DNA from 2 places in the Thalassotalea ganghwensis genome. Region 2 is predicted to be linked to the other one. Evidence: riboswitches for the same ligand, from Rfam matches in the RefSeq annotation. Region 2 holds a riboswitch; the other holds the start of a gene.

Region 1 (16,750 bases), on a different contig from region 2:
AATATTTTCATCAATTAACGGGTATAAAACATGCTCTTCTTTCATGTTGTGATTTGATAGCAGACGTTCTAACTCGACGACTTCAGGAAGTTGACCTGTATCCCCATGTTTGAGTTTACGATCTATGCTACTTAGTAGATTAATAATTAATTCATGTTCTGAGCACATAACATTAATTGGGCCAGCTGCCATTGGCAAAATACTTTCAATATAAGGAAATAAGACTTTTTCTTCCCATGCAATATGCTTTTTTAAGTCTTTTTTAAATAAGTTAAAAAAGTTAATGTTTGGTTCAGTAATTTTTGGAAGATCTGATTTGAACGCTAAAAATAAACAATCTAAACGCCTGTGGTCGGTAGAGAAAAATTGATTGATTAATGACATAAACTGACCCTATAAACTTAACATTAAAGTACGTTACCCTATCATTCGTCGTTGACTTTGCAATTGATTGTTTTAGGTAATCACAATGGCAAGTGAGGTACCTCTTTGTGGGCATATAAGTCAGTTTAAAAATGAGTAAAATATCGATACGAGCTTACGAATTGAGAAATCGTTTATGAGTAAAATGTATCAAGAACTACTTGAAATGGCGAAGAACCAAGATCAGCCTCAGCGGTTGTTATTTCTTTTTACTGAGCCTGAAGGACATAACCCCAAAAAAAGCAAAAAACATCAAAAAGGGCATTTGAACCCTGTTATGTGTGTAGATAAGTTACCAGAAGAAGTAGAGTCTTTTGACGATTTAGTGAAGGAAGCTGATACAATTGCAAAGAATTGGCAGTTTGTTTTTGTTTCCGGTTTAAGTGGTCAGAATCAACAAGCACCGACGACAGAGGATGCTGAACCGTATTTGAATAGAATGACGAATGATTTAATTACAGGACAAAATATAGCCCGTTACCTGGTGTTGGACAGAAAAGGCCAACCTATTGAAATGATGGTTAATTAATTGCGTAAATTGTTTGCGTCACTCATTTTGTTGGTGACCTTTTTTGTTAGTCATTCGGTAAACAGCCAATCTTTAACAATAGCGGTTGCCAGTAACTTCTATGCGAGTGCAATAGAGCTTGCACGAGCTTTTGAACAACAACATGATATAAAAATACAGGTAGCAACGGGAGCGAGTGGCGCTTTATATGCGCAGATAATAAAAGGAGCGCCTTTTGATTTGTTTTTATCAGCGGATAAAAAGCGACCTGAACTGTTATATCAGCAAGATCTAGCCTATCAGAATCAACGTTATACCCTAGGTATACTGGGGTTATGGATGCCTAAACAACAGCTTTCATTCAATGGTGAACAACTCGAAAAATATCAAGGTAAGTTAGCGATTGCTAACCCCAAATTGGCTCCCTATGGTGTCGCTGCTGAGCAAGTGTTAAAAAAGCTAAATTTAGATGTGTTGTTTCAATCAAAAATCATTATTGGTAACAACGTTAATCAAGCATTTCATTATGTTGATTCGGGAAATCTCGACGCAGGGTTTGTGCCGTTGTCATTACTAAAACGTGCTCAACAACGATCTCCACAGGCTAATAATCGTAAGTATCATCATTTTTGGTTAGTTCCAACGGACTTTTATCAACCGATAGAGCAACATGCAGTGATACTCAAGCGCACTAAGCAACAGCAATGGGCAAAAAAGTTTCTTGAATATATTCGCTCCGACTCGGTTCAACAAAAACTGCAAGAACAAGGATATCAGCACATAGAATTAGCTTTTGAATAACGCTATGACAATGATCAGCATGACTATCCAAGATAGTGAGAGTAGCAACCAGAAGGAGACCTTACTTTGTTTTTCTTTTGCCTCGGGAACATCCACTAAAAATGCAGGGTTCGGGTGAGTAAGATCCTGTAAAAATTGTTCTATTGTAACGTATCGTCTTTCTGGGTTTATTTGAACACCTTTTTCTAATGCACGATCAAACCAAATTGGGATAATCGGGTTATGGTAACTGGCACTAATATAACGAAGTCGATCATAATCAAAAGCATTTCGACATTCATCTATACCATCGCCATAAGGCAGTTTGCCAGTGAAAATTTCATATGTGATAGTCGCTAAAGCATATAAATCCCCTTGTATTCCGGTATTCTTACCCAATAAGTATTGAGGATCTGAATAGGTTGCTGTACCTAGCGCACCTTCATGCACAATTGGACTGTACATCTCTGCGGTACCTGCAACAAATGTCGAACCAAAATCAACGATTTTAATCTCATTTTTCTCGTTGATTAGGATGTTTCCAGGTTTTAGATCCTGATGTATCGTCTCTTTCTCATGGAACCCTTTTAATCCTTGCGCAATTTGTTTGACGATATTTATCGCGGCTTTGGGAGTAGGAAGTGGGTTCTCCATCATCCAGTGTTCTAAACTGATGCCTTCTACATATTCCATTAAATAGTATAAACAAGACCGAGGTCGTGCTTGTGGAAGAACTTTGACGATTTTGTTGCTACTTAAACGTTTCCCAATCCACTCTTCTTGAATAAAGCGATCAATATAATGAGTGTCGTCACTATAATTTAAAGAAGGCGTCTTCATAACTAAGCGCTCACCAGAGCTTATATCGTTTACTAAATAAAGTTGAGATCGACTGCTGGCAAATAGTTCTTTTTCAATGGCAAAACCATCTAGCTTCATGCCGGGCTTTAGCGCTGGAGGGAAAGGCAAGCGAGTAAGTTTCGTGTTAAAATCGTCTAAACTTTCTCTAGCGATATGATTAATTTTTGCAACAACACAAGATAAGTTGTCATCACTGCCATTGTCTAATGCTAGTTGCACCAGTTTCTCTGCCTGCTCCTGTTCACTTATCTGCTCAGACAAAACGTCTAGTATTGTTTGTTCATCAATAAACTCATGTACCCCGTCCGTTGAAAGCAAAAACTGATCTTCTGGCTCAATGGAGACCTTGCCGTAGTCAATATGTAAATTATTATCCATACCCATTGCACGGGTTAAATAGCTTTTACCTTCACCGATGTATGCACAATGGTCACGTGTTAACTGTTTAAGTTCACCATTTTTAATGAGGTAAATTCGGCTGTCTCCAATATGGAAAAAATGGGCAGTTTGTGATTTGAATACTAAACCGACAAAGGTACATAGGTAACCTTTTTGTTCAGTAATGAATTCGTGACTTTTTTTGAACAGTGATAAGTTGGTGGCTGAAAGTATCTTTTCTCCGCAATGTCCAACAGACCAAGTATCTGGCGATAAGTAATAATCTTCGACAAATCGACTCACAGCAGTAGAACTCGCTTGTCGACCGGCTTCCGCGGTGCTTACGCCATCTGCTAGTGCACAACAAATACCTTTATTAACAATATCTGAGTCACTCTCCGGAACTTTATATGCTACCGCGTCTTCATTAACATTCTTTATGCCAGCTAAAGACTGACTTCCAATTGATGCCTGAAGGCGACTTGATTTATCGGTCACTGTACTCCACCTTTTTTAAACGGGATCAAATGGCAAAATAATCCTTTATCGTCATTTATTACAAAAGATAAAGTGAGCCAAGGTCGACTCACTTTATCCTTACTATGATACGTTTAACTAAGAAACGTCAATCATATGCACTGTACCATCTTCTAAAACTTCTGCTATTTGGCCTCTAGGCTCATCCATAAACATTAATGTAAATAGACCGACTAGCGCTGTGCCAGCAATGACAAAGAAGAATGTGCTGTAATCTACAAATGACAATACGGTTAGGAAGGTCACCGCTCCAACGTTGCCATATGCCCCAGTCATGCCGGCAATTTGGCCTGTCATTCTGCGTTTAATTAGTGGTACGACAGCAAATACCGCTCCTTCACCTGATTGGACGAAGAACGAGCAGCTCATCACAATAACCACTGCAAGCCATAAAGACCATTGAGAATCAACCATTCCCATCAATGCGTAACCTGCGGCTAACCCCGCGGTTAAGATCATTAATGTTGACTTACGACCGAATTTGTCCGAAATCCAACCTCCTGCGGGGCGTGACATCAAGTTCATGAATGCGTACGCACCTGCAACTAAACCAGCAATAACCGGATCTAAACTAAAAGTTTCAGCAAAGAATAACGGTAGCATTGAGACAACGGCGAGTTCAGAACCGAAGTTGGTAAAGTACAAGATGTCCAATACAGCAACTTGCTTAAACTTATAGCGATGCAGTTCAGGAACGGGTTTTGCGAAGACATCTTTATTTACTTGCCATACTTTATGAATTTCAAATAGATATAAGGCTCCTAAGCCAAAATAGATGCCAATAACGACTTCTTGGCTTAACATGTTGACACCCGTTGGAGAGAGTTTCCAAGCTAATAACGCTAGCGCTGCATACATTGGGATCTTCATGATGAGCAATAGGAAGAAATCGTATACTGACGTAACTTCCATAGCACCAAGATTCTTGGGTTTAAAATAGGTAGAACCTTTAGGAGTATTGGTAACGTTTGCGTAGTAGACAAACGCAAATAATAAGCTTATTAACCCAGTTAAGCCGATAGCATAACGCCATCCATCTTCGCCACCAAACAATACTGCGATTGTTGGTAATGTAAATGCCGCAGCAGCAGAGCCAAAGTTACCCCATCCACCATAAATACCTTCGGCGGTTCCTAATTCATTATGAGGGAACCACTCAGATACCATGCGAATACCAATAACAAAGCCAGCGCCGATAAAACCGAGCATAAAGCGTGCAATGGCGGCTTGAGTAAAGTCGTTGGCAAAAGCAAACATAAAGCAAGGAATTGAACATATCGCCAATAAGGCCGAATAAACTATCCTCGGACCGTATTTATCGGTGAGCATACCAATAATGACACGCGCCGGAATAGTTAAGGCAACGTTTAAAATCAATAGCGTTTTGATTTGATCTTTGGTTAGACCTAAAGATTCTTTAACAGCGGCCAGTAGTGGAGCAAAGTTGAACCAAACAAGGAAGGTGATGAAAAATGCCATCCAGGAAAGGTGCAGTATTTTCATCTTACCGCTGAACTTGAGTATGTTAAATTTGTCTGTGGACATAGGGGTAACTCCGTTTTAACGTAATTTGTTAACGTGTTTCGTTGTCCTCATTATCTTATTGACCCTTCTAATAATATTGACCTAAATCAAGTTTTCTAGCAGTGCTAAAGTTAGTGCCAAAGCCTGATACCTATTAGGGGTAACTGCGTTGAATGCCCTGCAACTATTGTGTACTGGGAGGAGGCTACCTATTAAGTGATAGGGGAGGTAGGCAAGATTTTCTACTTGGATACTAAGAGGTATTGCAACTCCAGTATTTGTCATTGAAAATACTAGTGCTTTTATAATCGAATATTTGTAAATCATGCAAACTCATCATAGCAAAGCCAATATCGCACTCATACTTGCAACGTTAACCTTTGCAGCAAATTTTTCTGTATGGGTCTTGTATGCCGTGTTAGGTATTCAGTTAAAAGAGGATTTGCTACTTTCTGCTACGGAGTTTGGTTTTCTCTTGGCAGCGCCAATGTTGACTGGCGCCATTCTTAGGTTACCCGTTGGCTTTTTGGTGGAAAAATATTCTGCGAAAAAAGTTTTCTTAGTGCAAATGGCAATCTTAGTGCCACCACTGCTATTACTTCGAACAGCAGATACCTTGCTTGACTACATGATGATTGGCGCTTGGATAGGTATTTCGGGCGTGTCTTTTACCATCGGTATTCGTTATGTTGTTGATTGGTTTGAATCCAAATATCAAGGTACCGCCATGGGAGTGTTTGGTGCAGGCAATGCCGGGGCCGCGATTACTTTGATTATCGCCCCTTATATTATTGAGCATTATGGCATGTCGATGATCGGACCTTTATATGCCGGTGGAATGCTTTTCGTTATTTTACTCTTTGCGTTTATTGCACCTGAAACACCGAGTTATTTAAAAGCACCTGAGCATATTAAGTGGCGTCAACATTTAGCCCCTTTAAAGCAGCTAAAAGTTTGGCGCTTTGGCCTATATTATTACTTTGTTTTTGGCAGTTTTTTAGCGTTAACTTTATGGTTACCTCATTATTATGTGGCAGCATATGGCTTGACCATGCAGCAATCGATGGCGCTCACTTTATTATTTGTGGCAAGTTCAAGTTTAGTGAGAGCTGTGGGCGGATGGTTTGCAGACAAATATGGTGCGAGAAAAGTTAATTGGGGTGTTTTTTGGGTGTGCCTTGTCTGCTTGTTCTTTCTGAGTTATCCACCGACAACCATGGTGATTCAAGGTGTCGAGAAGCAAGTGAATGTTCATATAGAGATCAATGTTTGGTTATTCACGTTTTTAATTTTTACTATCGGTATCGCTCAGGGGTTTGGGCGGGCGAGTGTTTATAAAATCATTTATCAATATTACCCAAAACAAATGGGCAGTGTTGGTGGCATTGTCTCGATGGTTGGCGCCCTAGGTGGCTGTACTTTGCCAATTATGTTTGGTTTGGCTGTTGATTTTATTGGGGTTTATACCGCTTGTTTTATGCTGCTATATGGTGTGTTAGCGACATGTATGGTGTTGATGTATTACGCCAATCAGCAAGAGCAGTATCAGCAGCGAATAGCCCATGCGATCGAACAAAACTTTTTAGAGCGAGAATAAGTAAACACTATGCTAAATATAACTGATGTAGCACAAGAGCAAAAAATTACGCCGTTTTTTCGCTTGGGCTTCCGACCTTTCTTTTTATCGGCTTGCCTCTTCTCTTTAATTGCTTTACCGATTTGGTTAGCTTATTTGATCTTTCACATTGATGTTGCGCCTTATGGTGGCAGTTTTTGGTGGCATGGTCATGAAATGATTTTTGGTTTTGCTGTCCCAGTAATCGTTGGTTTTTTATTAACAGCAGTACAAAACTGGACCGGTATTCAGGGAGTTCGAGGTGGAAAACTGGTGCTACTCTTCGGGGTTTGGTTGTTAGGTCGGGCACTACTGTTGTTTAATCCGGCTAGTGTGCCCCCTTTATTAATAGCGCTAATTGATCTGATATTTTTACCAGTAGCGGCTATTATGATCAGTTGGCCTATTGTTAGAATCAAGCAATGGCGAAACTTGTTTTTCTTACCGCTTTTATTACTGCTTACGCTAATGAATGCATTAAGCCATTTGTCGGTTATTTCAGGAGAAGCTTATCCTGCTGCGATGTCCCATGGACATTATGGGGCGATCATGATCATCACCGCGGTTATGGTAGTCATGGGGGGAAGAGTTATTCCTTTTTTCACCGCCAATGCGACCAAAAAACCGCGTAAACCGGCGCACTTATGGTTAGAAGTAATCAGCTTAATAAGTGTTTGGATGGTGACGTTTTGGTTTGTCTTTGGAATGAACTTTTCCATTACTACCCAATACCCCATTGGCTTTTTAGTTTTGATTGCAGGCCTGAGTAACCTCATGCGATGGAGTCGATGGCGATTTTTTTCGACATTATCTAATCCGTTACTTTGGTCTTTGCATATCGCCTATTTATTTATTCCCGTCGCCTTTTTGTTTCTAGCTGGGCATTTGTTGTTAGGATACTTTTCGTTGAGTACCGTGTTGCATCTTATGACCGTAGGGGCAATGGCTAATTTAATCTTGGCCATGATCGCCCGGGTATCACTTGGTCACACAGGAAGAAAACTTGAACTGCATGCTGTCATGCCATTTGCTTTCATTTTAATGATATTAGCGGCGCTGGTACGTTTTGTGGGTACAAGCTATGTGCCACAATACTCGACTATTGTTTGGTTGATAACCGGGGTGCTGTGGTTTGTCGCTTTTGGAATATTTAGTTGGGTATATTGGCCAATATTAACTAAACCTCGTGCAGATGGTCGACCTGGCTAGTCGTTCCACAGATGGAGCAGTTAGTTGCTTTGACGATATTAAATGTTTGAGTATCCATCGCCAATGCGTCGACTAACAGTAATTTCCCAAACAAAGGTTTACCAAGTGAAGCAAGCACTTTTATAGCCTCTATCGCTTGAATAGAGCCGACCATTCCAACCAACGGTGATAATACTCCTGCTTCAACACAAGTTAACTGTTGTTCACCAAAATGTTGGCTTAAACAATGGTAACAAGCACTTTCTGGTTTCATGTCGAATACCGCGACTTGACCTTCCATGCGGATGGCTGCACCGCTAACCAAAGGCGTTTGATGCGCAAAGCAATATTGGTTAATTTCATTTCGCGTCGATAAGTTATCACAGCAGTCTATCACCAAATCATGCTGGCTAATCGCTTCGCTTAACCGAGAGTCAGCTAATCGGGTCTCAATCGTGTTGATGGTAACTTCACTATTAAGCGCGGTTAACGATTGCTTTGCTGATAAACATTTAGCTTGACCAATATTGGCTTCACCGTGAAGAACTTGCCGCTGTAAATTGGAACTATCAACATGATCATCGTCGACTAAGGTTATTTCACCAACCCCCGAACAAGTTAGATACTGAGCTACAGCACACCCTAAACCGCCTACCCCAATGATGATGACTTTGCTATTCCAAAGCTTTTCTTGGCCGTCAATATCCATGGCTTTTAGCATAATGTGTCGACTGTAACGCATTAGTTGTAAGTGACTCAGTTCTTCTTTTGGGGTATTCGACATATGAAATCTCAATCATTTCTTTCAGTGGTAGGTACTATAAATCATTTGGTAAAAGCTTCAATCTCACGCTGTGAGTAAGGTGTTACCTATACGGTGGTATAGTGCCAAGTTAGTGGGAGTAGTGGCTGCTTTTATTTGATTTAAATCAATTAATTTCAAGTAGAGCCGAGTATGGTGGAAGCATAAAAATCTGTGCTGGCTCGTTGGCACCTTAGGTGATTTAGCTAGGTGACTTAGATGAGCTGGCCATCCAATTTGCTCTACTGGAGAGATAACATGAAAGCACAAAAACGACTACCTCTAAAATTAACCCTACTTGCATCTACAATAGCTTTGGGTCTGCCGGCACAAGCAGAGGTGCTTGACAGTATTTCCAAGGCAGTTAAAGACTCGACGACCAATGTTAATCTACGCTATCGCATCGAAAGTGTTGACCAAGATGGCATAGAAAAGGATGCATTGGCGTCGACCTTAAAAAGTCGATTAACATGGAAAACGGCACCGATTGACGGTATCAGTGTTAATGTTGAGGTGGATAATGTGACTGCCATTGGTACGGATAATTATAATTCGACCGCCAACGGAAAAGGGCAGTATCCGGTCGTTGCAGATCCTGAAGGGACCGACTTAAACCAAGCAAACCTAAAATATAGTGGTGAGCAATTAACCTTTATTGCAGGTCGTCAACGTATCGTACATGACTCACAGCGCTTTATTGGTGGTGTTGCATGGCGACAAAATGAGCAAACTTTTGATGCGACTCGTTTTATCTATAAAGCATCCGATGCGCTTACACTTGATTACAGTTATGTGTTTAACATTAATCGCATATTTGGCCCCAATGACGGTGCACAACCTGCTGATTGGCATGGCAACTTTCATTTAGTCAATGCCAAATGGATAGCCAGTAAAGATCATAAGTTTACGGCATTTGGCTATTTACTTGACAATGAAGTGGCTGCAGGAGCCTCAAGTAATACCGTTGGCATCGATTATAGTGGCAATTTTGGCGCAGTGACGGCCAATCTCAGTTATGCCAAACAAACCGATGCCGGCGACAATAGCAATGATTTTAGTGCCAATTACTATAAAGCGGAACTTAGCGGCAAGCTCGGAGAAGTAAAGCTTAGTGCAGGTATTGAAGTGCTAGGCAGCGACAATGGCGTCGGTTTTAGCACGCCTTTGGCTACGTTGCATAAATTTCAAGGTTTTGCTGACAAGTTCTTAGGCACACCAGGTAATGGTATTGAAGATGTATATCTATCGGCAGTCACCAAGGTGTCAGGAGTTAAGTTAGTTGCAACCTATCATGATTTTAGCGCGAGTGAAGGCAACATGAGTTACGGCACTGAAATAGATTTGGTGGCAGCATACAAGTTCAACGAGTCAACCAGTGGTTTATTAAAATTTGCTTCTTATGATGCTGATGAGCTAGGTACGGACACTACCAAGCTTTGGGCTATGATGACGTTTAGTTTTTAACTGAAAACTCAATATGATCTACCTCTTTTGAGGTAGGTCACTATCTCTTTTGCTAAATTGTTTAGTTGAATCTGATTCGCTAAGCTGCGGTTAAATTAAAAACCTAGCATTTTTGCCTAAGCGAAAGTATGGCAAAAATGCCGTAACCATTTAAGTTACCGGGCAATTCGAGAAATTTAATTGCTTCCCGTATTTGGAAAGGTGTTTTAAGTGTAAATGTTATCAGTGGATTCTTTATTCACTGCTCACTTGTCATCTTGCCAATAAAACAAAGTAGGCAGGATTATGCTCTCAGATAACTTTGGTCGTCATTTTCAATATCTAAGATTGTCGATAACCGATGTCTGCAATTTTCGTTGCAATTATTGCTTACCCGATGGTTACGATTGTAACCAAGATCGTAACTTTCTGACGTTCAACGAGTTAGAGACGTTAGTAGCGGCATTTGCGCAGTTAGGTATGAAAAAAATACGTTTGACTGGTGGTGAGCCTGGATTGAGAAAAGATCTTACCGACATCATAGCGTTGTGCCATCAAACCGATGGAATTGAAAAAGTTGCTTTAACGACAAATGGTTTTAATTTGGCGCAAAAAGCCAATGAATGGGCGAAAGCAGGACTAACTGCAATAAATGTCAGCGCTGATAGCATTGATGCAAGGCTGTTCTCGGCGATAACAGGAAGCGACAAACTCGCTAATGTATTAAATGGGGTCGAGCAAGCGGCACAAGCAGGTATCGAAAACGTTAAGCTTAATGCCGTTCTGCTGAAACAGTTTAATTTTTTTCAACTTCAAGATTACCTCGCATGGATCAAACAACGAAAGGTGACTATTCGATTTATCGAACTAATGAAAACTGGCGATAATCAAGCGTTTTTTGACCGTAATCATGTATCTGGTGAAGAGATAAAAACAAGGTTGCTGGCTGACGGCTGGCACCAGAAAATTAGACACAATTTGGATGGGCCTGCACAAGAGTTTACTCACCCAAACTCGATGGGGGGTGTAGGTTTAGTTATGCCGTATAGCAAAGACTTTTGTAAAAGCTGTAATCGTTTACGAATGTCTGCGCAAGGTAAATTGCATTTATGCCTGTTTGCGGATGCTGGTTTTGACATCAGACCTTGGCTTTCCTCTGGAGATGTGCGTGGCACCAAAGAAGCGATTATCGCCGCGTTACAAAATAAAGTTGCTGCCCATCAATTACATCAAGGCTTTGTCGGTGGCACACGCCACTTGGCAATGCTTGGGGGCTAGCCATGAAATTACCACTACATATAGATTTAGTTGGATTGATACTCGCTGGAGGAAATTCAACGAGAATGGGAACAGATAAGGCACAATTATCGATTGAAGGCCATTCGATGCTTGATCGAACAAAAGCCTTATTAAAAGCTGTCGGTGCTGAAACGATCTTGATCAGTCGCAATAGAGCGGGCTATTTAGCCGACAAATATAAAAATGCAGGGCCAGTAAGTGGTATTTATACAGCGCTTGAGCACTTGCTTGCCAGTAGAAAGAGAAAACAACCTCAAAATACGCTACAAGCGTTGCTCATCATGCCAATAGATATGCCTTTACTTGATCAATCTCTCTTATCAGAGCTCGTGCTATGTGGTGCGGAAATGCATACAGCATTATGTTTTAAAGAGCACCCTTTACCATTGTTTTTACCTGTGTGTGAAGAAGCATTAGAGTGCGCAAAAATCGTTGTAGAAAGTGAACATCGTTCAGTAAAACGCTTTGTCAGTATACTGAGGTGTTCAAGTATCACCACGAAAGAGCAATTAAAATTTATCAATACCAATGATCCGGTTCAATGGGAATTTGCCGTTGAACGCCTTACCAATACAGGACTATCGTAAATGTCACATTACCAATTACCCTTTACGTCGCTCAATATAGCCGTGTTGACTGTTTCTGATACGCGTGATGAACAAACCGATACATCGGGCGCTTATTTTGTTGAAGCTTTGCTCGAATCAGGGCACGAGTTGATCGATAAAACCATCGTTAAAGATGACATTTATCAAATTCGCGCGGTGGTTTCACAGTGGATAGCTAGCAATGATATTCAAGCGGTTTTAGTGACGGGCGGGACAGGATTTACCGCGCGTGACTCAACTCCTGAAGCAATGATGCCGCTTTTTGACAAGCAAGTTGAAGGATTTGGCGAATTGTTTAGACAAGTTTCATATCAAGAAATTGGTACCTCAACATTGCAATCAAGAGCGATCGCTGGCGTGGCAAATGGCACAGTCATTTTTTGTGTACCTGGCTCTACTGGCGCTTGTAAAACTGCTTGGCAAGCCATCATTAAGCAACAGCTCGATGCAAGCCAAAAACCTTGTAATTTCGTACCGCACCTGAAAAATGCGCGTCAACAATGTGAATCGAGAGGCTAATCATGCTTACTCACATTAACCATCAGGGACAGGCAAATATGGTCGACGTTTCTGATAAACAAATTACTCAGAGAACGGCACGTGCAGAAGGCTATATATCGATGTTCTCAGACACTTTTCAAGCGGTGGTCAACAATCAACATAAAAAAGGCGATGTTATAGCAACTGCAAGAATTGCGGGTATACAAGCTGCAAAGAAATGTTCGGATTTGATCCCTTTATGCCACCCGCTAGCGCTGACCAAAATCGATGTGAATTTTGACTTGGATGAAACGTACAACCGCATAAAAGTGACAAGTTTCTGTAAGTTGTCAGGGCAAACCGGTGTTGAAATGGAAGCGTTAACAGCGGTTACTGTTGCGCTATTAACGTTATTTGATATGTGTAAAGCCATGGATCCTATGATGGAAATCTCAGAAATCAAGGTCGTGGATAAAGCTGGTGGTAAATCAGGGCACTGGGATAGAAATCAAGAATTAAGTGAGTGAATCAATGATAAAAGTTAAATTTTTTGGGCAACTAAGAGAGCAGCTCGATTGCCAAGAAATCATGGTTGACCTTCCTGAGCACCGTTGTGTTGACGGCTTACTTGAAAACTTATGTCAACAGTCGGAAAAGTGGGCGCGTTATTTAACTGCTAATCAGGTACTGGTTGCGGTTAATCATACGATGTCTTCTAAAGAGCAACAAATTAATCAGGGTGATGAAGTAGCGTTTTTTCCTCCTGTCACTGGGGGCTAGCGAATGATTAGCGTACAGCAGGAAGATTTTGATATATCGAGTCAATACCAATTACTTACTCAAGACGCTGAAAGTGAAGGTGCAATTGTGATGTTTACTGGCTTGGTGCGTGACTTTAATCAAGGCAGCCGTGTTGCCAATTTAACATTAGAACATTATCCCGGTATGACAGAGAAATCTCTTGTAGATATTGTTATGCAAGCTAAGCAGCGCTGGTCATTGGGCAAGGTTAGACTAATCCATAGGGTTGGGAAACTATCACTTGCAGATCAGATTGTCTTTGTAGGGGTTTCAAGTAAACACCGAGAAGCGGCATTTGAAGCCTGTCAATTCATTATGGATTACTTAAAAAATCGCGCACCGTTTTGGAAGAAAGAAACCACTCAACAAGGCCAAAGATGGGTGAATTTTAATCAAAAAGATAAAGAAGCTGCGGATAGGTGGGAGTAGCTTCTCTTCTTTTGAAGCATTTATTTTTCATTGGCTTATAAGGCCCTAAAGTGATGAATTTTCAAATGCCGTATAGAACGTATAAAAGACGGTCAATAACTTTCAAATTCATGCTATTAACTTTATAACCCGGTCGCTCAATTAACTTAATTTCTGCGTCATTATTTGTTAGAGCAAAAGCAGTTATCCCTCCATTTCAACAGAAACCGTTCAATAAGAGTTTAATGGCATGAACTTTATAATTTTAAATCATACACCTATACTAGTTCTGTGCGCTCTAATGAACATGATAGGAATGTAAATGATTGGAAAAAATCGTGATTTAGAAGCTGAGAACATGGTGCTAAAACAAATGCTTCAGCAACTTACAGAAGAGCGCGATAAATACAAAAAGTTATTTGAAGTGTCTGGTGATGCTCTCTCTATTATAAACTTGGATACAGGCAAGTTTATAGAGTGTAATCAGTCCGCTGTTGAAATGCATGGTGTGGGAAGTAGTGATAATTTTATCAATTTAACTCCTTCAGAACTATCACCTGAATATCAACCATGTGGCAAGCGTTCGGATCATATGGCGGGTGAATATATAACAAAAGCAATGACGGAAGGCCCGCAACTTTTTCAGTGGACTCATTCTCGGCTCGATGGTTCTACTTTTCCTTGTTTAGTGTCATTAACAGCACTACCACTTGGTCAAAGTAACTTAATTCTGGCGATTGGTCGAGACATCTCTGAACTAGTTAAAGCTCAAGAAGACCTGAATGAAGCATCAATGAAGAAAAAGGAACTTGAGCGAGCTTATTTAGGGGAAAAAGAAAAGTTTGAAAAGTTCGTCGACCTTGCACCTGTGGGTATTGCGATAAACTCAATTGCTGACGGAAGCTTTGATTTTGTTAATGACACCTTTAGCGATATTACTGGTTACAGTGTTAATGAGTTGAACCAAATGGATTATTGGCAACTCACCCCTAAGAAGTACGAAAAACAAGAGTTGGAACAGTTAGAGTCACTAAATAACGTGGGGCATTATGGCCCATACCTCAAAGAGTACATCCATAAGTCAGGCGATACTTATCCCGTCTTGTTGTCTGGCATAAAAATTACAGATAGCAAAGGTGCAACATCGATATGGTCAGTCGTTCAAGATATGTCACAGCAAAAGGAAATTGAAAAGCAAATACAAGATTCAAAAGATATAGCGGACAACTTGGCATTAAGACTTCAGTTGGCAAATGATTCCGCTGGAATTGGAGTATGGGAGTGGGATTTGATATCTGGTGAGTTGGTTTGGGATAAATGGATGTATAGACTTTATGGTATTGCTGAATCACAATTCTCAGGAGCATATGAAGCTTGGGCTAATAGTGTTCACCCTGATGATATTGAGTACGCCAAATCAAAATTAGAAGCAGCAATTGATGGCTCGGACGTTTATGCCCCTGAATTTCGAGTGGTTCATCCTGACGGAAAGATTAGATACATTAAAGCGAGTGCAGAAGTGCTAAGGGATAGCAACGGTAAAGCCCTAAAAGTAGTCGGTGTTAATTATGATGTCACTGAAAAAACAAATGCTTTCCAAATATTATCAAGCGCCAAAGAGGCCGCTGAAAGTGCCGCCAAGGCAAAAAGTGACTTTTTAGCAAACATGAGTCATGAAATACGTACTCCAATGAATGCTATTCTAGGTGGTTTACAACTTCTTAAAGACGTTAAATTAACACCTGATTTAAAACAAGTGCTCAACAATGCCTCATTTTCGGCCCAGTCTTTATTAACCATCATTAATGATATACTCGACTATTCAAAGATTGAATCAAATAGTTTGGAGCTAGAGCAAGCGCAGTTTTCATTAACAGAAGTGTTGGAATCGGTTAAGTACGACTTAGATGCACTTGTAAGCGCCAAACGAATTAAGTTCTTGGTTAAGGAAAATAAGAATTTTGTTGAATATTGGTTGGGTGATTTGGTTAGGGTAAAACAAATCATCCTCAATATGGCTTCTAATGCTGTTAAGTTCACCGATGTCGGTAGCGTAAAAGTTAACGTAGGCTGCCAAAACAAAGAAGGACTACCTGCACTTTTTGTAGAAGTAATAGATAGTGGTATTGGTATGAGTGATGAAGCAATCTCAAGGATATTTGAGCGATTTACCCAAGCCGATACCTCAACTACCAGAAAGTATGGTGGCACGGGTCTGGGTATGTCCATCACCTTACGTCTTATTGAAATGATGGGGGGCAACATTGAAATTACAAGTAAGGAGGGAGAAGGTACGAAAGTTGAAGTTATATTGCCTTTAAAACAAGTTCAGATGATTAAGGAAGCAAAAAAACAAAAATCATTATCCGCACCTAATTTATCCAATAAAAAAATACTTATTGCTGAAGATAATCGCATTAACAAGGTTTTGATAGAATCGATGTTGAAGGCTACCTATGCCAAATTAACCATTGTTGACAACGGTCAACTCGCACTTGATGCCCTTGAGGAAGAGTGTTTTGATTTAGTCTTAATGGACATTCATATGCCTGTTATGGACGGTGTTGAAGCTCAGCGGCGCATAAGTACTATCAATCCAAATGTACCTGTTGTAGCTCTAACTGCAAACGTGATGAAGCAGGATGTAGAGAGCTACCTTGCTCAAGGTTTTGTTTCTCATGTTGCCAAGCCTATTGATATTAATGATTTGTATGGCTCCCTTAAAAACATCTTCGGTCAATAATTTTAGGGCTAAATACGTAAGTGTCAGTTAACTCGTTGTTTTCCAAAAATGAGTTAATTGAACATCCGCTATCGAAACTAAATTTAAGATGTTCAATTGCTGTTGAACGGCCAAGTTTGGGGCTTTTCTGAGATTCGGCAACGAGCGAAAACGGACTTTTGAAATTAGTATTTTAGAATGAAGTTATTGACTAAAAATTATAAGTTCAGCATTCTCTAATGGATACAATAAAACAAAAGGATTTGAATATGCTAATAGCTAGACTTAGCTTAAAAATACTTTCTATCTGTATATTTCTATTTTCGGCAAGTGCCACCTCGTGTGAAAAAGCTCAAATGATAGATTATGACTA
Region 2 (16,750 bases):
AGGCGATTGTTGCTCACTTACAAATTAACCGAATAACTTTTTTATAATTGAAGTACCCTGCTGAGTTTCTGAACTGACACCAAAAGCATCAAATTCAGCCAAGCTTGGATAACTGACATCACCGTTAATTAAGTGAAAATCACCACAGGTTGGGTCAAAACGATAGCCTTTGCTCCATTCAACAATATTTTTAGTGACTTGATTTATCGCATTAACAACATATGCAACTTCCTTATTACTCATCGTCGGATGAAAGCTTGCTCTGATCCAGCCAGGCTTCTCAGCAAAATCCCCCATATCGATTTGTTCAGTAATTTTTGACGAGGTGTCTTGATCAACGTTCAACAAAATATGCCCATAAGTGCCTGCACAAGAGCAGCCACCACGCGTTTGAACACCAAATTTATCGTTTAACAGACGTACAACCAAATTATGGTGAACTCCGCGCACATAAAACGACACAATCGCTAACCTATCTCGACATTCAGGTTCAAGCATAACCACCTGATCATTTTTTGCTAATTCATCCATGACATAGTGGGTAATTTCTTGCTCTCGCTTGGCAATATTATCGGTGCCCATTGCATCTTTAACTTTAATCGCTAAAGCCGTTTTAATGCATTGTAAAAAGCCCGGCGTACCGCCGTCTTCACGCATTTCTATATCATTAAAAAAGCTATGCTTACCCCATGGATTCGTCCAAGTAACGGTTCCTCCGCCAGGGTGATCAGGAACGCGATTTTTGTATAACGATTTATTAAAAATCAGTACTCCTGAGCTTCCAGGGCCGCCTAAAAACTTATGCGGAGAAAAGTAAATTGCATCTAAAGCCTGTTTTGGATTACTCGGATGCATATCAATATCGACATAAGGCGCTGAACATGCAAAATCAACAAAACATAAGCCATTGTGCTCGTGCATTACTTCTGCCAGCTGATAATAAGGAGTCTTGATCCCTGTCACGTTTGAACACGCACTAAAAGACCCTATTTTTACTTTGCGATGCGCATATTTTTCTAATAATAACGTTAAATGCGCTAATGATGGCAGCCCATCGCTATCAGGATCAATAATTTCTAGGGTAACATCACACTCGTTCCAGGATGTTTGATTAGAGTGATGTTCCATGTGGGTGATAAAAACAACCGGCTTATCACACTCTTCGAAATGTACTTGAGGTTGCATTCGCTCTGGAATACGCAAACCTAATATCCGCTGAAACTTATTAATAACGCCGGTCATCCCAGTGCCAGCAGTAATGAGTATATCGTTTTGGCAAGCATTAACATGCTTTTTGATAACTTTTTGAGCCTCATGATAAGCGTTGGTCATCGCGCGGCCTGTTAAACTCGTTTCCGTATGAGTATTAGCAACATATGGGCCTAAAGTGTCAGTGATGTAACGCTCAATAGGTCTGTATAACCGTCCACTCGCTGTCCAATCTGCATAAACAATTTGGTGCTTCTCACCGTTAATGGTATGACACAAATCTTGACCAATAATATGACGACGAAATGGTAAAAAATATTGCTCTAATGACATGACACACTCTAATTAACAACAAGAACCTAATCAAATTTTAGCAAAACACAGAATGACAACAATAAAAATCTAACATAAATAATTATTTAGCAAAAATAACCCAACAAAACAAAGATAGTAGAAAAATACAACTCACCAAACATCATTTAAACGCATTAAGGGAAAAACTATTTCAATTAACGTAATATCTTCATTCACTTTAACTACCAAGATGACAGAGCAACGCTTACCTTAAGTTCCTCTGTGAGGATTTGTACTAATAGGCACAGCGACGCAACTGTTGATTAAGTCACCTCAGGTTTGCATGAGAAATTACACGAAAACAATAAAATCAAACTCTTAACTCACTGTGGCTTTCTAGCACATTACCTTTTACTTAATTCAAGGCGTGTTCTTGCAGAAATAGCCAACTATTTCACGACAATATTACACATAAGTAAGTTAAACTAGGCGTTAGAAATACTTCCTTTATGCAAAGATGAGGTTGAGTAAAGATATAAACGACATCGCTATGACATATGATGTTCTGGTGAATTATCAACACTTATTCGTTTGGTTACCTTCTCTATTTCCATTTAATTCAACAACAACTAAATTCCCTAATCTAATTTTGTAGCAGGAAATGGTAGTTCATAAACCATAGAAACGTGCCCAATACGCACACTTAAAGAAATTTTTTAGTTAAATAAGATATGATAAAATTTGCCACTACATTACTTAAGTTAAAGGCCATAAATGACTAAAACTGCAAAAATTATAGCAACACTTTTAAAGCATTTTTTTAGCTTTACTCTTGGATTTTTTATCGCTTGCTGGCTTGCATACAATGTTATTTATGGAGGTTTAGTGCAAAGCCAGCTCGATAATAGTTTAATTACCTTACATTATATCAATACAGATAAAATGATTGAGCGCAAAGAGGCCTTGATTAAAGTTCAAATTCCTATTGAGGTATGTAATGCCCATAGATTGCAAACATCGCTATTATCTGTGTCAAATCCTTTACTTGAAAGTCTAGTTAACCGCGCTAAAAAAGTTTTAGCGATTGAAGCAAATAAGCTAGACGAGTATTGCAAAGGTAGAACGATAGAAACCGTCACGCTAAGTGATGGAACTATAGTGCCTAAGCAAGGGTGATAGAAAAATGCTGACCTACTGGTTTTAAAACAAGGTAGGTCAGTATTTTTTGGTAACGCAATACCCTTTATTCAAGTGACCAGTCAATTGCATTTTTCCCATTATTTTTTAACCAGTAATTTGCTTTGGAAAAATGCTGGCAATCAAAAAAGCCTCGATAAGCCGATAGTGGTGATGGGTGAACTGAGGTCAGAACGTAATGCTTTTCTCGATTAATACTTTGCCCTTTCTTTTGTGCGTGACTTCCCCACAGCAAAAATACGCATCCAGAGCTTTCCTTATTTAGCTTATCAATTACTGCATCGGTAAATTTTTCCCAGCCTAAATTTTGATGGGAGTTTGCTTGTCCTTTTTTAACGGTCAGTACAGTATTCAGCAACAAAACACCTTGTTCAGCCCACCGAGTTAAACAGCCATGGTTAGGGGTAACAAACCCTTTGATATCCAACGCTAGAGTTTTATAAATATTGACTAAGGAGGGTGGTGCCTTTATGCCTTTTGGCACCGAGAACGCTAAACCATGGGCTTGCGGCACTTCATTTTCTCCCAAACCGTGATAAGGGTCTTGGCCTAAAATGACCACTTTGATATCGGGCACATCAGCATAAGCAAATGCATTAAAGATATCATGCTCATCAGGGAATATTATCTCGCCAGCAGCTTTTTGCTGGTCAAGGTCAGTCATTAACTGTTGATAGTATTCCTGTTGTTGCTGCTCAGCAATAAACGCTTGCCACTTGGGCGGTAAGTTAGGCTTTATTGGGGACAAAATAAACGTCTCGGTATTAATAAACTCAATAAAAAAGGCAGTATATACTGCCTTTGAATGTACGGGAAATTTACATTACTTGGTTAATTTCCTGCAATTAAATAATCTTTTAAGTTGTCAAAATTTACTAGCATATCTTTTGACAAAATGGTCTCGCTCGCACAATCTGCAAGCTCTTTTGGCAATGCTATTGGTTGCCCTAAGGTGCTTTCAACTACCTCCTTAAACTTAGCTGGATGGGCAGTACCTAAAAAGACGCCAAATTCATCATCCGCCGCATTGTATTGCAATGCTTTGTAGGCAACGGCCGCGTGAGGCTCACTAATGTAGCCAAGTTTTGCCAACGCAATCACTGTCATTTGCGTTTGTTCCTCATCAATAGAGACAGAGCTAACACAATCTTTGTCAACCAAACCATTTATCAACATATGTTCAACGCGCGGCCAGTTATTCGGATTACTGACGTCCATGGCATTAGACATTGTTGCAATCGTGTCATTAGGCGACCACTCACCTGTTTGTAAATAGCGAGGCACTGTATCATTTGCATTGGTAGCGGCAATAAAACGCTTGATCGGCAAGCCCATCGCTTTAGCAAACAACCCTGCAGTCAAATTACCAAAGTTACCGCTTGGCACAGAAAAGACTAAGTTATTTAAACCTGCTTTACCTTGCTGGCGGTATAGTTGTGCGACCGCTTCAAAATAATAACAAATTTGGGCGAGTAAACGGCTAATATTGATTGAATTAGCTGAATTTAATCCAATAGTCGTCGCCAACTCTCGATCATTAAATGATTGTTTGACCAACGCCTGACAGTCATCAAAGCTCCCTTCTATAGCAAGTGTCTCGATGTTACCACCTAAAGTGGTAAACATTTTTTCTTGTAATAAACTAATTTTACCTTTGGGATATAAGATAACGACACGAATGTTGTCTAAGCCATGAAAAGCATGAGCAACAGCTGCACCGGTATCGCCAGAAGTCGCTGTTAAGATGGTGATCTTTTTATCTTTGCTAAATGCTTGCAGACATTTGGCCATAAAACGAGCACCGAAATCTTTAAATGCTAACGTCGGCCCGTGGAACAACTCTAATATGGCTCTATTTTCACTAATAGGCTGAATCAGCGCGGGAAAATTAAACGCCTCTGTCACTATTTCGGTTAACTGTGTTTCTGATAAATCGTCACCGACAAAAGGCAATAATACTTTAACGCTGCGTTCAATTAACGGCAATGCTAATAACGACTCGATATCATCAAAAGCTGGAATAAACTCTGGAAAAAACAAACCTTGGTTTTTACCTAGCCCCTGCCTTACGGCACCTGAAAAACTAACCTGTTCATCACTTTCTTTTAAATTATAAAATTTCACTATGGTTCTCTCTAACTTTTAAAAACGGTTTATATAACGCAGGCACCTTGACTATCTGCCTGACAAATATGAACAAACCCATATTCATGGCCATCGTCTGCTACTTGTAAATAATGATTTTTCAACCATGTCGCCAATTGCTGTGCTTTTTCTTTGTGATCGACAACACAGAATAACGTTGGACCAGAGCCAGAAATTCCCACGGCCAAGCTCCCTTGCGCCAACAGATATTCTTTTGCTTCAGAGAATTTAGGTAATAAATGACAGCGATATGGCTCTGCAACAACATCACTTAATACTGAAAATGCTTGCTGTTTATCCTGACGATGGCATGCATCGACAAAAGTTGCTAGACGCTGACCAAAGGTAATCAAATCCTGACGACTATATTCTTTCGGCAGCACTTCGCGAGCCGCTTTGGTAGAAACAGAAATGCCAGGATACGCCATTATGTAATAGCAATCATCAAACTGTGGTAAAAAACGACTAATAATATTGTCATCAGGCACCATTAACTGCATACCACCTAAGTAGCATGGTGCGACATTATCATAATGTAGACTACCACTAATTTGAGCTTCCATTTCTCCCATCATCAACAACATTTGTTGTTGATTAAATCCAGTCTGGTAGTACTTGTGATAAAATTGATTCAACCCTTCTAAAGCAGCAACTACCGAACATGCACTTGAACCTAAACCACTGCCGACTGGCATCTTTTTGTCCAAAGTCATGCTGACATTTACCGTTTTGTGACCTGCTTTTTTCATTGCTTGATTGAACAAACTTAAACAGCCCCAAACAATATTATCTTTTACATTACCGGGCAATTTACTGGCGAATTCACCAATAACTTCAAGTGAATCACTCGTTGATTCGGCTATGGTAACAATATCACCAAGCAAATAACCGTCTACCGGTTTCACCGCTAAACCTAAAACATCAAAACCAACGCTGACATTTCCAATTGATGCCGGTGCAAATACTGATACTGACATTAGTGTTGTTGCTCCCAAGCTAATGTTCTTAATAAATCGCCAAAGACCCCAGCCGCCGTTACTTCAGCGCCAGCACCGTAACCTCTTAACACAAATGGTAAAGGTTGGTAGTAGCGACTATGAATAGCCAAAGCATTTTCACCATCTTTTATGCTATATAAAGGATGATCTGCTCCAACCGCTTCGATCGATACCTTACATTTGCCATCGATAATATTACCAATATAACGTAACACTTTGCCTTCAGCTTTAGCGACTTCGACACGTGAGCTAAAGCATTCATCGACCTTGGAAAGGTTTTGCATGAACGTCGCCACATCACCTTGATCATCAAAGTCTTCAGGCAATACCGACTCTATCTCGATATCTGTTAACTCTAATTGCATACCCGCTTCGCGAGCCATTATCAGCAACTTACGTGCGACATCCATACCACTTAAATCATCACGCGGGTCTGGTTCTGTAAAGCCATTTTCTTTGGCAATTGCCGTTGCCTCTGAAAGTTTCATGCCCTCGTCTAGCTTACCAAAAATATAAGATAATGAACCAGACAATATTCCTTCAAACTGCACTAATTCATCACCCGCTTTTATCAAACTTTGTAAGGTGTCGATGACAGGTAACCCTGCGCCAACCGTAGTTTCATAGAGAAAGCGGCGATTGGTATGCTGAGCAGCTTTTCGAAGCGCTTGATAGTATTGCCATGAATCCGTATTCGCTTTTTTATTAGGTGTTACAACATGAAACCCTTCGTTGAGATAATCAACATAACTCATTGCCAATTGCTCGTTTGATGTCGAATCTACCAGCACCGGGTTAATCAGATGATTCTCTCTCACAAAAGCTTTAATGTTTTCAACATTAACCGCAACAGGATTTTGATTGAGTACTTGTTGCCAGTTTTCGAGATTAATACCCTCTTTATCAAAAACCATTCCTTTACTATTGGCTAAGCCATAAACTTTTAGCACGATATTTTGCGCTTTTAATTTTTGTTGCTGACGCGCAATTTGTGCGATGAGCTCACTACCAACTACACCACAGCCAACAAGAAACACATCAATTGTTGGTTGGTGGGAGAAAAAGTTTTGATGACTCACTTTCATCGCATCAGTGCACTTACGTTTTTCTATCACCACTGAAATACTGCGCTCTGAAGAGTCTTGTGCAATAGCAACGACATTGACACGTGCCTGCGCCAAAGAGCTAAAGAACTTTGCGGCAACGCCTTGTTGATGATGCATACCATCACCAACCAAAGATACGATTGACAGTTCATGCTGCAAATTAATCGGCTCTAAAAGTCCATTGAGTAATTCTAATTCAAACTCCTGCTTTAATGCTTGTTCAGCAGCTTGCGCATCTTCAGAATGAATACAAAAGCTAATACAATATTCACTTGAAGACTGACTAATTAATACCAGTGAGATGTTTTCTCGGCTCATGGACGCGAATACTCGGCTTGCCATACCGACCATGCCTTTCATTCCTGGGCCCGAGACATTTACCATGGTTAAATCATCAAGATTCGAAATCGCTTTCACTTGTTTTTGTTGATCAGTTTCATTAGCGATCAACGTACCCGGTGCTTCAGGATTACTGGTATTTTTTATTAAACAAGGGATATGATATTGAGCTATAGGACCGATGGTTTTCGGGTGCAGGACACTGGCGCCAAAATAAGAAAGCTCCATCGCTTCTTGATAACTTAAATAATCAAGTAGTTTTGCCTCTTTAATTAGTCGAGGATCAGCGTTGTAGACACCATTAACATCAGTCCAAATTTCACAACGTTCAGCTTGTGCGCATACTGCCAATACTGCCGCAGAATAATCGGAGCCATTTCGCCCTAACGTTGTCACATTGCCCCTACTATCAACGCCAATAAAGCCCGGCATAATGCCAACTCGCGCTAAATTGCTATAATGCTGATTATATTGCTCTTTACACAATACCAAATCGGCTAAGGCATTTAGTGAGACATCATTTGTGCGTAGAAATTGCTCAGGCTCAATAACGCAGTTATCAACTTGTTGCGCATTAAGCACCGACTCTAAAATAGCAACACTCAAACGTTCACCAATACTGATAATGATCGCTCTAATATGATCAGGACAGTAGGATAACATCGTCGCACCCTGTAAATAACGCGCTAACTTATGCTCCCAATTGGCAAGTACTTGTTCAGCATGCTGGCTAGTAAAGCCTGGTAACTGAGCACTCAAATCATTAATAATATTAGTAATTGCGGTATTAAAATGGGTTAAGTCATCTTTCAGTTTTTGCTCATCTGAAATATTTTCAGCCATTGCAACTAAATGATTGGTCACCCCTTGAGGTGCTGAAACAACCACAGCTACTGGTGATTGTTGAGCTTGGTTATTCACGATATCAGCAACCTGCATAAACTTTTGCGCCGTTGCCAATGATGAACCACCAAATTTTAATACACGCATTTTTACATCCCCTAAAAACAAAAAAGCTCGAAACCTTTGTGGTTACGAGCTTTGATAAAATAATTTTTTTTATACGTCAGCCAATAACCACCAGTCGTTTGAGAATGGTAGTGGTGATAATAATGGTAATGTGGCTAGTACGTAATTTCATGAAGCTAAAATGCCTGATGCGCAGTTAGATGTCAACAGCTAACATTGAATAAATGGTTATAGTTTATGAATAAATGATAGGACAAGTTGAATATATTCGTTTTTTATACACATTCAACCGGTTCTCTTGCAATCGAAACCAAGTTTCTTCCAGAAGCCTTAGCTTGATATAAGGCAATATCAGCACTCGAAATCAAATCTTCATAACGACTATCTTCTGAGTTAATCACCGCGACGCCGACACTTGCTGTAACGTCAATGGACTCATCAAGATAGTTAATATTCATGTTAGCGATCTCGTGACGAATTCGTTCCGCAACATCTACAGCACCTTGCAAATCAGTTTCAGGTAGAATCACAGCAAACTCTTCACCGCCATATCGTCCAAATAAATCACAAGAGCGTAATAGATCAGAAATATCACTAGCGACTTTTATCAGCACTTTATCGCCACATTGATGGCCAAAAGTATCATTTAGCAATTTGAAATGATCTAAATCGAACATGATCAATGCGAGACTGTGTTGGTAGCGACGCGCTCTAGCAAACTCTTTCGCTAAACATTCTTCCCAATGCTTACGATTAAATACTTTTGTTAACCCGTCGATACGGTTAGACAGCGCCAACTGCTCTAACGCAAGGTTTAACTTGGTTTGATAATGATAAACATCAGTCACATCTTCAATTAAAATACAAACCTGATTAGTCTTGCCATCTTCTATACATGGAATAAACGTACAATTTTGTGCCATAAAAGCACTGTCGGTCGTTATTGGCCTTGTATGGGGCAATTCAAATAAATGGTGGCGCTGTTCCCAAGAGCAAAATGTTTGATTTTGAAGTTCAATAACACTCGAGAGTTTACGTTCAAACCAGCGCTTCGGAAGCTCTGGAAACACTTCAAATATACTGTGACCAATAACATCTTGTTCTGCTTTGTTCGAGTGAATCATCAAAAATCGATTCCAAAAGACAATGTTAAAGTCTAGATCAATGACCAAAATGCCCGTGTTCAATTTTTCAGTAATACTCGCACAAAAGTTATTTGCCAGCATCTAGAAGGACTCCAATATACGATCAATTACCGCGGTAATATTAACGATGGCAGATTCAGGAATTAGCAAAATCATGTCACAATTAAACGAGTAATCGGTCACTTGATAGGTAATTTTGACTTTTAAAGCGAAATCCCAGTTAAACGACTGTTGTGCAATATGCTCAGACATCGCATCCTGTTTGGACGATAACAATCTTGGCGCACTGTAAGACATTTGGTTATCTATTTGGCTGGCAAAGACATTTAAAAATGTCGTTGTCAAAATAGAACTTAGATCCGTGATTTGTTCTTCCAGTGTTAACTCACCCGGCTCATAACCCAACAAATCGGCTAAGCGATCCGAATCTTTGGGTTGATAAACCAATAGCGCTTCACCACGTATCCCCTCATAGCCAAAAAAACCCTGACTAACAATGGCAACAGCATCCTTAGAGGGGTTTAACGCATTTATGAGATTAATAGAACTGACTTGTTCAATACTTGGTACTTTCAAATAAACAAACGTATCTAAATACCTTGCTAGCTGATCACTGGCTTGTCCCATGGCAACATTGATTAATTCTTGTAAACAATCTTGCTGGTCTTCATTTAAATTAAAATGCTTCATACAAAACCATGATCTGTTAGTTGCTCAATTAACAACGCTTGTTGTATAGGCTTCTTCAAAAAAGCTTTTGCGCCTAAACTTAAAACCTTGGCTTGCATTTCAGGCTGTATATCTGCGGAAATAACAAACACAGACACGTTTATATCGTGGTCTTTAATTGCTTGTAAAACACCAACGCCGTCCAAAATAGGCATGGTTAAATCAAGAAATAAAAGGTCAACATTTTGACGTTGAAGAAGGTTTACGGCTTCCTGTCCATTAGTAGCTAACTCAACATTTAATTTCAGCGACTCTGGCAGGCTACGTAACACCTGTTTTCGCGCGAGGTTGGAGTCATCACAGATTAATACTGACGAGCTCATGGAATTACTAATCCTTTTTTATTGTTATTTTTTAACCGCTTTAATTTACCTTAAAATTACTCTGGTGTTAATGCTCTAAGACGATTTATTGTCATTTTTTGAACATCAAATATCTTTCCTTGAATCACGGAATCGTTAAGCTCATGTTTCTAATATAAAAATTATATAAAGTTATTGAAAAGAGACAAAAGCTCGATAGCGTTTCGCTACTGAGCTTTTCAAATTATTTAGCAAGGCCTTAAACTAACCACTAAAACAAGACAACCGTGATAAAAGTTAGAGAAACCATTGCTGATAACAGGTAAATCGTCGTTGCTTTTAAGCAATAATCGTATGTTTTCATTACAATCCCCTCGTTCTCAATGCCTAACTATGGTGAACTAACAAAGCAAGTTTCAAACCAATGGTTATTTTTTGTACGCACGAGGAGATACAACAGATCACTGAAATTATTTTTTAAATGGATTTAGCGCATCAACACCTTGCCAAATGAGCTTAGCCTGATGGAGGTTAAGCCACTTTTTAGCCTGCTCAACATTTGAATAATGTTGTGCGACCAATTGCCAAAATTTTCGACTATGGTTTAAATGTTTTAAATGACAAAGTTCATGCACAACCACGTAGTCGATAACCCAATCGGGTACCATTAACAACAGATAGTTAAATTGTATCTTACCAAAGTTATCGCAACTCCCCCAACGAGCCTTGAATTGCCTAATATTAACAGTTTTTGGATACAGTCCTACTTGCTGACTAAGTTTCTCTACTTTGGGAAGAATCACTAGTTCAGCTTGCTTAGCAAACCATTGTTCTAACGTTTTTTTTATATAGATATTTAACTTATGGTTATTTTTAATACGTTGGTAGGTGCTCGATTTAATGCAGAGGGTAACCGTTTCATCATCAATAATAATGTCCGATTGCTTACTTTCAAGAATAACTAAGCGATGTAACCTTCCCCACAACCAAAGGCGTCCATTATGGGTAAGAAAGTTCTGTAGTGGTAGTTGTTGAGCTTGCTTTTGAGTAACTTGTTCGATCCAAGACTTACGTTTGGCGACAATAGCGTCGATATAATCTTGTGAAGTGTAAAAGGGTGCACGAATGATCACTTTGCCATTAATCACTTTTAACGCCAATGACTTTCGATCACTGCGGATCAGTTCGTACTGTACCACTCTACCTTACCAAAAAATTTATGCTGCATCAGCCGATGAATCTGCAGCTTCTTTACTTTTATCTTCAGATACGTTTTTTGGTTTACTTGGCGCTTTCTTCACCGCTTTTGGTTTTTTAGCTTGCAGCGCAATAAGCACATCTTCTCTATGCTTAGCTAGATAGATACTTAACTCTTCTTGAAGACTCTCTGATAATTCAATTGGGGCTTTTTGAAGCATTTCGGTCAAATTATCCGCCATGTCCAACATTTTGTCATATTCATCTGCCGCTTTCTTATCCATAAATGTCTCAACCTCCACCCCATTTCTGATAACGACAAATCGACTTTCTACTGCCATTGCTTTCCCTTAATAATTTATCAATTCGCTCTGTACAATTGTACTTAACTAAAAAACACCCACAACTGTATACATAAACAGTAATATACTCTGATCGTTAATTTTTGCAAGTAATAACATTAAAAAAGCAAAATGTTACAAGTCTTAGCTTGTCATTTTTTCATAAAAGCTGCATATACAAGCGCTAGACGCTATAGTTTAACATTGAAGACTTTATAAGCTAACTTCGCTAGACTATAACAAATTTAAATTCGCCGAGCTTAACTGGCTAAGTTGTGATAAATATGCCGCTTAAGCCGTGATCACAAATAGATCACCAAGGTTAAACTGGAAACGCTTTAACCTCCCGACATTTGGAAAGGTGAAATGTTAACTGATACTTTCGGCCGCTCGTTTAATTACTTGCGGCTATCGATTACTGATGTTTGTAATTTCAATTGTGATTATTGCTTGCCGAATGGTTACCAAGCTAATTCTGAGCGCAACTTTCTATCGATACCAGAAATAAAAGTACTGGTAGAAACCTTTGCGTCCTTAGGCACTCGAAAAGTTAGGATCACTGGCGGGGAGCCTTCCCTGCGAAAAGATTTACCGAAGGTGATAGAAACCCTATCAAACATTAATCACATTGACCACATTGCCATTACCACCAACGGATATAAACTCTCAACACAATTACCTACTTGGGTTGAAGCTGGATTAACCTCACTTAATGTGAGTATCGATAGCTTAGATCCTCGCCTTTTCAATACCATTACTGGCCATAATAAGTTACCCGAAATACTCAAAGGTATCGATAATGCTATTGCACTTGGTTTGACTAAGATAAAAGTTAACTCCGTTTTGATGAATACTTTCAATCGAAAGCAACTTAACTACTTTTTAGACTGGGTCAAACAAACACCAATTACGGTAAGATTTATCGAATTAATGCAAACAGGCGACAATCCAGAGTTTTTCGCTAAGGAACATGTTGCTGGTGATGAGTTTAAACAAAGGCTACTAAATGATGGTTGGCGCCCTTTGGCGCGTGATAAAACCTCAGGCCCAGCATTAGAATTCTCACATGATGATTATCAAGGCAACATCGGACTGATCATGCCTTATAGCAAAGATTTTTGTCACAGCTGTAATCGACTTAGAGTGAGTGCTTTAGGCAAACTGCACCTTTGTCTTTTTACCGAACAAGGGCATGATCTTCGGCATTTATTAACACACGATAATAAAAACCAGCTCGCACCGTATTTAAGGCAACTACTGATGGATAAAAAGTCTAGTCACTTTCTTCACGACAAACTGGTTGGAGCCACTGAAAACTTCTCGACAATTGGTGGTTAAAATGACCTTAGGTGTTGTATTGTCAGGAGGAAAATCAACTCGAATGGGTATAGATAAGGGTTCATTACGACTCGGTAATCAATCTATGTTGGAATATGCCGTCGCCCTTTTATCTCAGTGTTCGCTCGATAAGGTTGTTGTCAGTGGCGACCAACATGATATTCCTGATGTCTTTGCCAACCTTGGTCCATTATCTGGAATTTATAGCGTAGTAAACAAAACAAAGCCATCCGCTATTTTAGTGCTGCCAATTGATATGCCTCTGATAACACCTTGTCTATTGAAAAAGCTATTACGTACGGGTGAAAATGCCAACAAAGCTTGCTTCTTTAAACAATCTCCCCTTCCCTTGTATCTACCTTGCAACAATGAAATGCTAAAAACCCTCATGCACTTACTTAAATCTGCAAATAACAAAGGTCCAAGTATAAAAGCGTTTATCAGTGGCATCGCTCACATTTCATTAGACGTGCAGTCACCGACGCTCTTGAAAAACTGCAACACACCACAAGAGTGGCATCAAGCACTCGCTTTAATGAATAAAAATGTTGATAATTTAGAAGTAAATAAATAGTTAAATGTACTTTTTGCCTTTTAGATACTAAAAAAGCTCCTTTCGGAGCTTTTTTAGTATCTTGTTTGTTATTTAAATAACCCTGAATTTCTATCGGTAATGGCTTCTCGCCATCCCCCTAACCATTCTGATCTTGCATCGCTATTTTGATAAGGACAATTTTCTTTATTTCTTCCGGAAAGGCCTGCTTGATAACCGTTTGAATACGCTCTACCTAAACGATCTCTTTTTTGTCTTCTCATAGATTCACTCCATAACTTATTGATAAGTATAGCTTTATTTTGACTTCTACGGTCGACAAAGGAAATTTATCGACCTTTTGATTTAAGAACAAATAAGAGGTCATTGCAAGCACTTTTCATGTGGTGAACAGACTTGATAAAGTGAAATACTGCTGTAGAAAAAACACACAAAACCAAAATAAAAATAATCGATTTAAAAAACAGGCTGTTAATAAAATCGCAATATAACTGTAATACATAAGTAAAAAGTTTTAATAATTAAAAAATTTAACCTCCGTACAAATACTATCGATTAACTAATGGCTTTACTAACGCCTCTAGTCCATTAAGCTTAACTTCATACATTAATGCCAATTGCTGCCCTAACTTGCCTTCTGGGTAACCATTGGCATGAAACCACACTAAATAAGGCTCAGGTAATTCGAGCAATTTTCTTCCTGCATACTTGCCAAAAGGCATGATTTGGTTTACCGCGATACGCAGCTCATTTTCGCTTGATAACATATAAAAACTTGACTCTAGATTATTGTTTTAACATTATGCAACTAATAGAAATAAAATCGATAGAAATATAGATTCTAGCTAATACATTAACGACGAAGATCATCATCATAAAAGTAATAACAATACGATTACTCTGTTGCTAGCTCTGATCACACTAGCAAAACTTTAATTGAACAAATCAAGAGTAAGCTTCGTTTGATAATTACCTCAAGGAAAATAGGCTGTAGCTGATCGCTAATTATTAACATGGATAAACTAATTTATGATAAATAAGAAGTACTTTATCAATATTGTGGCAATGTTTTTCATTACGATGATTAGTATGCCATCGACAGCGTATACAAGCTCTTTTAATGAACAACTCAATAAGTTAGAAAAACTTTCCTACACTGATGCTGATTTGGCGCTAAAAGGCATGAAAAACTTGGAGATACAAGTAAACTTTAGTACCAACAAAGAAAAGCTTCGCTGGATCATTCTTGCCATAAATACCGCTAGTCTTGCTAATAACTATCCTGCTATCGATTACTACATTGAACGCTCACAAAGCATACTTGATCGCAGTAAACCGATTAACCAAGTTTGGTTAGAATTGCTTTTATCAGGAAAGTTGTTTGTTCAAGGTCGATGGGCTGAAGCACTGCCATCACTTCAGCAAATGGAGTCTACCATTAATTCGTTTGACGACAGTTTGCTAACGGCTTACTACAACTACATGCTCTACTACGCTTACCTCGGAAGCCAAGCAGCGGACATCGCTTTAGATATTGCCATTACTAACTATAGTCAATGGCAAGACATAGAAGAGTATTACCTAGCCTTGAACATGCTTTTACACATCGCAAATTTACGATTGAACTTCCAAGACTTTAAGGAAGTTCAAAATGCTATCGTAGTTGGTCGTAAACAAGCGACAGAACTTGAAGCCAATAACTTACTTATTGCTTTTAAAGAACTTGAAGCACGGTCGCTAATCGCCCAAGGAGCAGCGGTAGAAGCAAAAGTGATGTTGACTGAATTGCTAGAGCGAGATGAGATTACTCCTAAACACGACCGTTTTTTAGGTGTGCTCGAAAATTTAGCTACTGCGAATTTTCAATTAAAAAACTACAAAGAAGCGGTTGATAATATAGATAGTTTTCTGGAGCATTCACAGCGACTGCGACCTGACATTATCAGTAATGCTAAAATAATGATGGCTGAAGCATTAATTGAATTAAAACAATTTGAGCGAGCACAAGCGATAATTGATGAAGTTTTACCTGTTTATAAAGCGAACAATGATATCTTTGGCTTGTTTAAAGTTGATAACATAAACCTTGATTTATACTACAAAAATAATGATATCGACGCCTTATATAATGCGGCGAAGAGCATTGTCAAAGCCGTTAGAAATTACAGTGATAGTCAAGGTGCCGTGCGCTCTCAACGTTCGACCAAAGTTGCTCATGCTGAAGAGCAAAGTCAAGTTGTCGAAGCGTTAGCTCTTGAGAATGAAAAAAAGCAGCAAAAGCTTTCTTTGTCACAGCAATTAATCAAAGCGAAAAACCAATACCTGATGGTTCTATCGATATTTATTATTTTATTAGTAGGGCTTCTAATTTGGACCTTTATCCTACTCAAGAAGATTAGAACACTTGCAAATACCGATAGCCTCACCGGTATTTTAAATCGACGCGCAGGATTAGAATTAGCTGAAACATTATTTAAAAAATCTAAAAATCGGACAGGTGATATCAATTTATCCGTTGCAATTTTGGATTTAGATAAGTTTAAAAGTATCAATGATACCTATGGACATGACATTGGAGACTCTGTACTAAAAGCGACGGTAAAAACCATTGAAAAGCTACTTGGTGAAGGTGATATATTTTGTCGTTTAGGTGGAGAAGAGTTTTTATTATTACTCGCCAACAAAGAGCCTGAAAAAGCCAGAGTTATCTATCAAAAGATTGTTGACAGTATTGCTAACTTTCCCTACCAAAAACTCGGATTAAGTAAAGCGATTACGACCAGTATTGGTGTTACCAATGTCAGAGATGACTTATCTTTAGACGCTGCCATCATTGAAGCCGATACCGCGTTATATCAAGCGAAAGGTAACGGACGAAATCAAATAGT

What was found. Region 2 has a riboswitch for molybdenum cofactor ahead of moaA (GTP 3',8-cyclase MoaA). Riboswitches for the same ligand answer to the same signal wherever they lie in the genome.
Region 1: another riboswitch for molybdenum cofactor. It lies ahead of moaA (GTP 3',8-cyclase MoaA); the one in region 2 lies ahead of moaA (GTP 3',8-cyclase MoaA).

Annotation. Positions count from the first base shown of each region.
Region 1 is NZ_JBQRUM010000006.1:210,269-227,018, forward strand. It holds gene ACSLUH_RS08480 (hemerythrin domain-containing protein) at 1-384, opposite strand, end outside; gene ACSLUH_RS08485 (ribonucleotide reductase subunit alpha) at 560-952, shown strand; gene modA (molybdate ABC transporter substrate-binding protein) at 953-1,732, shown strand; gene ACSLUH_RS08495 (bifunctional protein-serine/threonine kinase/phosphatase) at 1,718-3,448, opposite strand; gene ACSLUH_RS08500 (NarK family nitrate/nitrite MFS transporter) at 3,566-5,032, opposite strand; gene ACSLUH_RS08505 (MFS transporter) at 5,337-6,608, shown strand; gene ACSLUH_RS08510 (NnrS family protein) at 6,618-7,835, shown strand; gene ACSLUH_RS08515 (molybdopterin-synthase adenylyltransferase MoeB) at 7,804-8,598, opposite strand; gene ACSLUH_RS08520 (alginate export family protein) at 8,836-10,080, shown strand; molybdenum cofactor riboswitch at 10,169-10,301, shown strand; gene moaA (GTP 3',8-cyclase MoaA) at 10,366-11,337, shown strand; gene ACSLUH_RS08530 (molybdenum cofactor guanylyltransferase) at 11,340-11,945, shown strand; gene moaB (molybdenum cofactor biosynthesis protein B) at 11,946-12,485, shown strand; gene moaC (cyclic pyranopterin monophosphate synthase MoaC) at 12,488-12,973, shown strand; gene moaD (molybdopterin converting factor subunit 1) at 12,978-13,226, shown strand; gene moaE (molybdopterin synthase catalytic subunit MoaE) at 13,230-13,676, shown strand; gene ACSLUH_RS08555 (PAS domain-containing hybrid sensor histidine kinase/response regulator) at 13,978-16,398, shown strand; gene ACSLUH_RS08560 (hypothetical protein) at 16,617-16,750, shown strand, end outside.
Region 2 is NZ_JBQRUM010000009.1:142,320-159,069, forward strand. It holds gene ACSLUH_RS11235 (aminotransferase class V-fold PLP-dependent enzyme) at 25-1,542, opposite strand; gene ACSLUH_RS11240 (hypothetical protein) at 2,278-2,679, shown strand; gene ung (uracil-DNA glycosylase) at 2,747-3,448, opposite strand; gene thrC (threonine synthase) at 3,532-4,824, opposite strand; gene thrB (homoserine kinase) at 4,854-5,822, opposite strand; gene thrA (bifunctional aspartate kinase/homoserine dehydrogenase I) at 5,822-8,278, opposite strand; gene ACSLUH_RS11265 (GGDEF domain-containing protein) at 8,533-9,483, opposite strand; gene ACSLUH_RS11270 (chemotaxis protein) at 9,484-10,092, opposite strand; gene ACSLUH_RS11275 (response regulator) at 10,089-10,454, opposite strand; gene ACSLUH_RS11280 (M48 family metallopeptidase) at 10,904-11,632, opposite strand; gene ACSLUH_RS11285 (YebG family protein) at 11,651-11,971, opposite strand; molybdenum cofactor riboswitch at 12,212-12,351, shown strand; gene moaA (GTP 3',8-cyclase MoaA) at 12,338-13,309, shown strand; gene mobA (molybdenum cofactor guanylyltransferase) at 13,311-13,883, shown strand; gene rmf (ribosome modulation factor) at 13,952-14,125, opposite strand; gene ACSLUH_RS11305 (DUF3820 family protein) at 14,411-14,629, opposite strand; gene ACSLUH_RS11310 (GGDEF domain-containing protein) at 14,892-16,750, shown strand, end outside.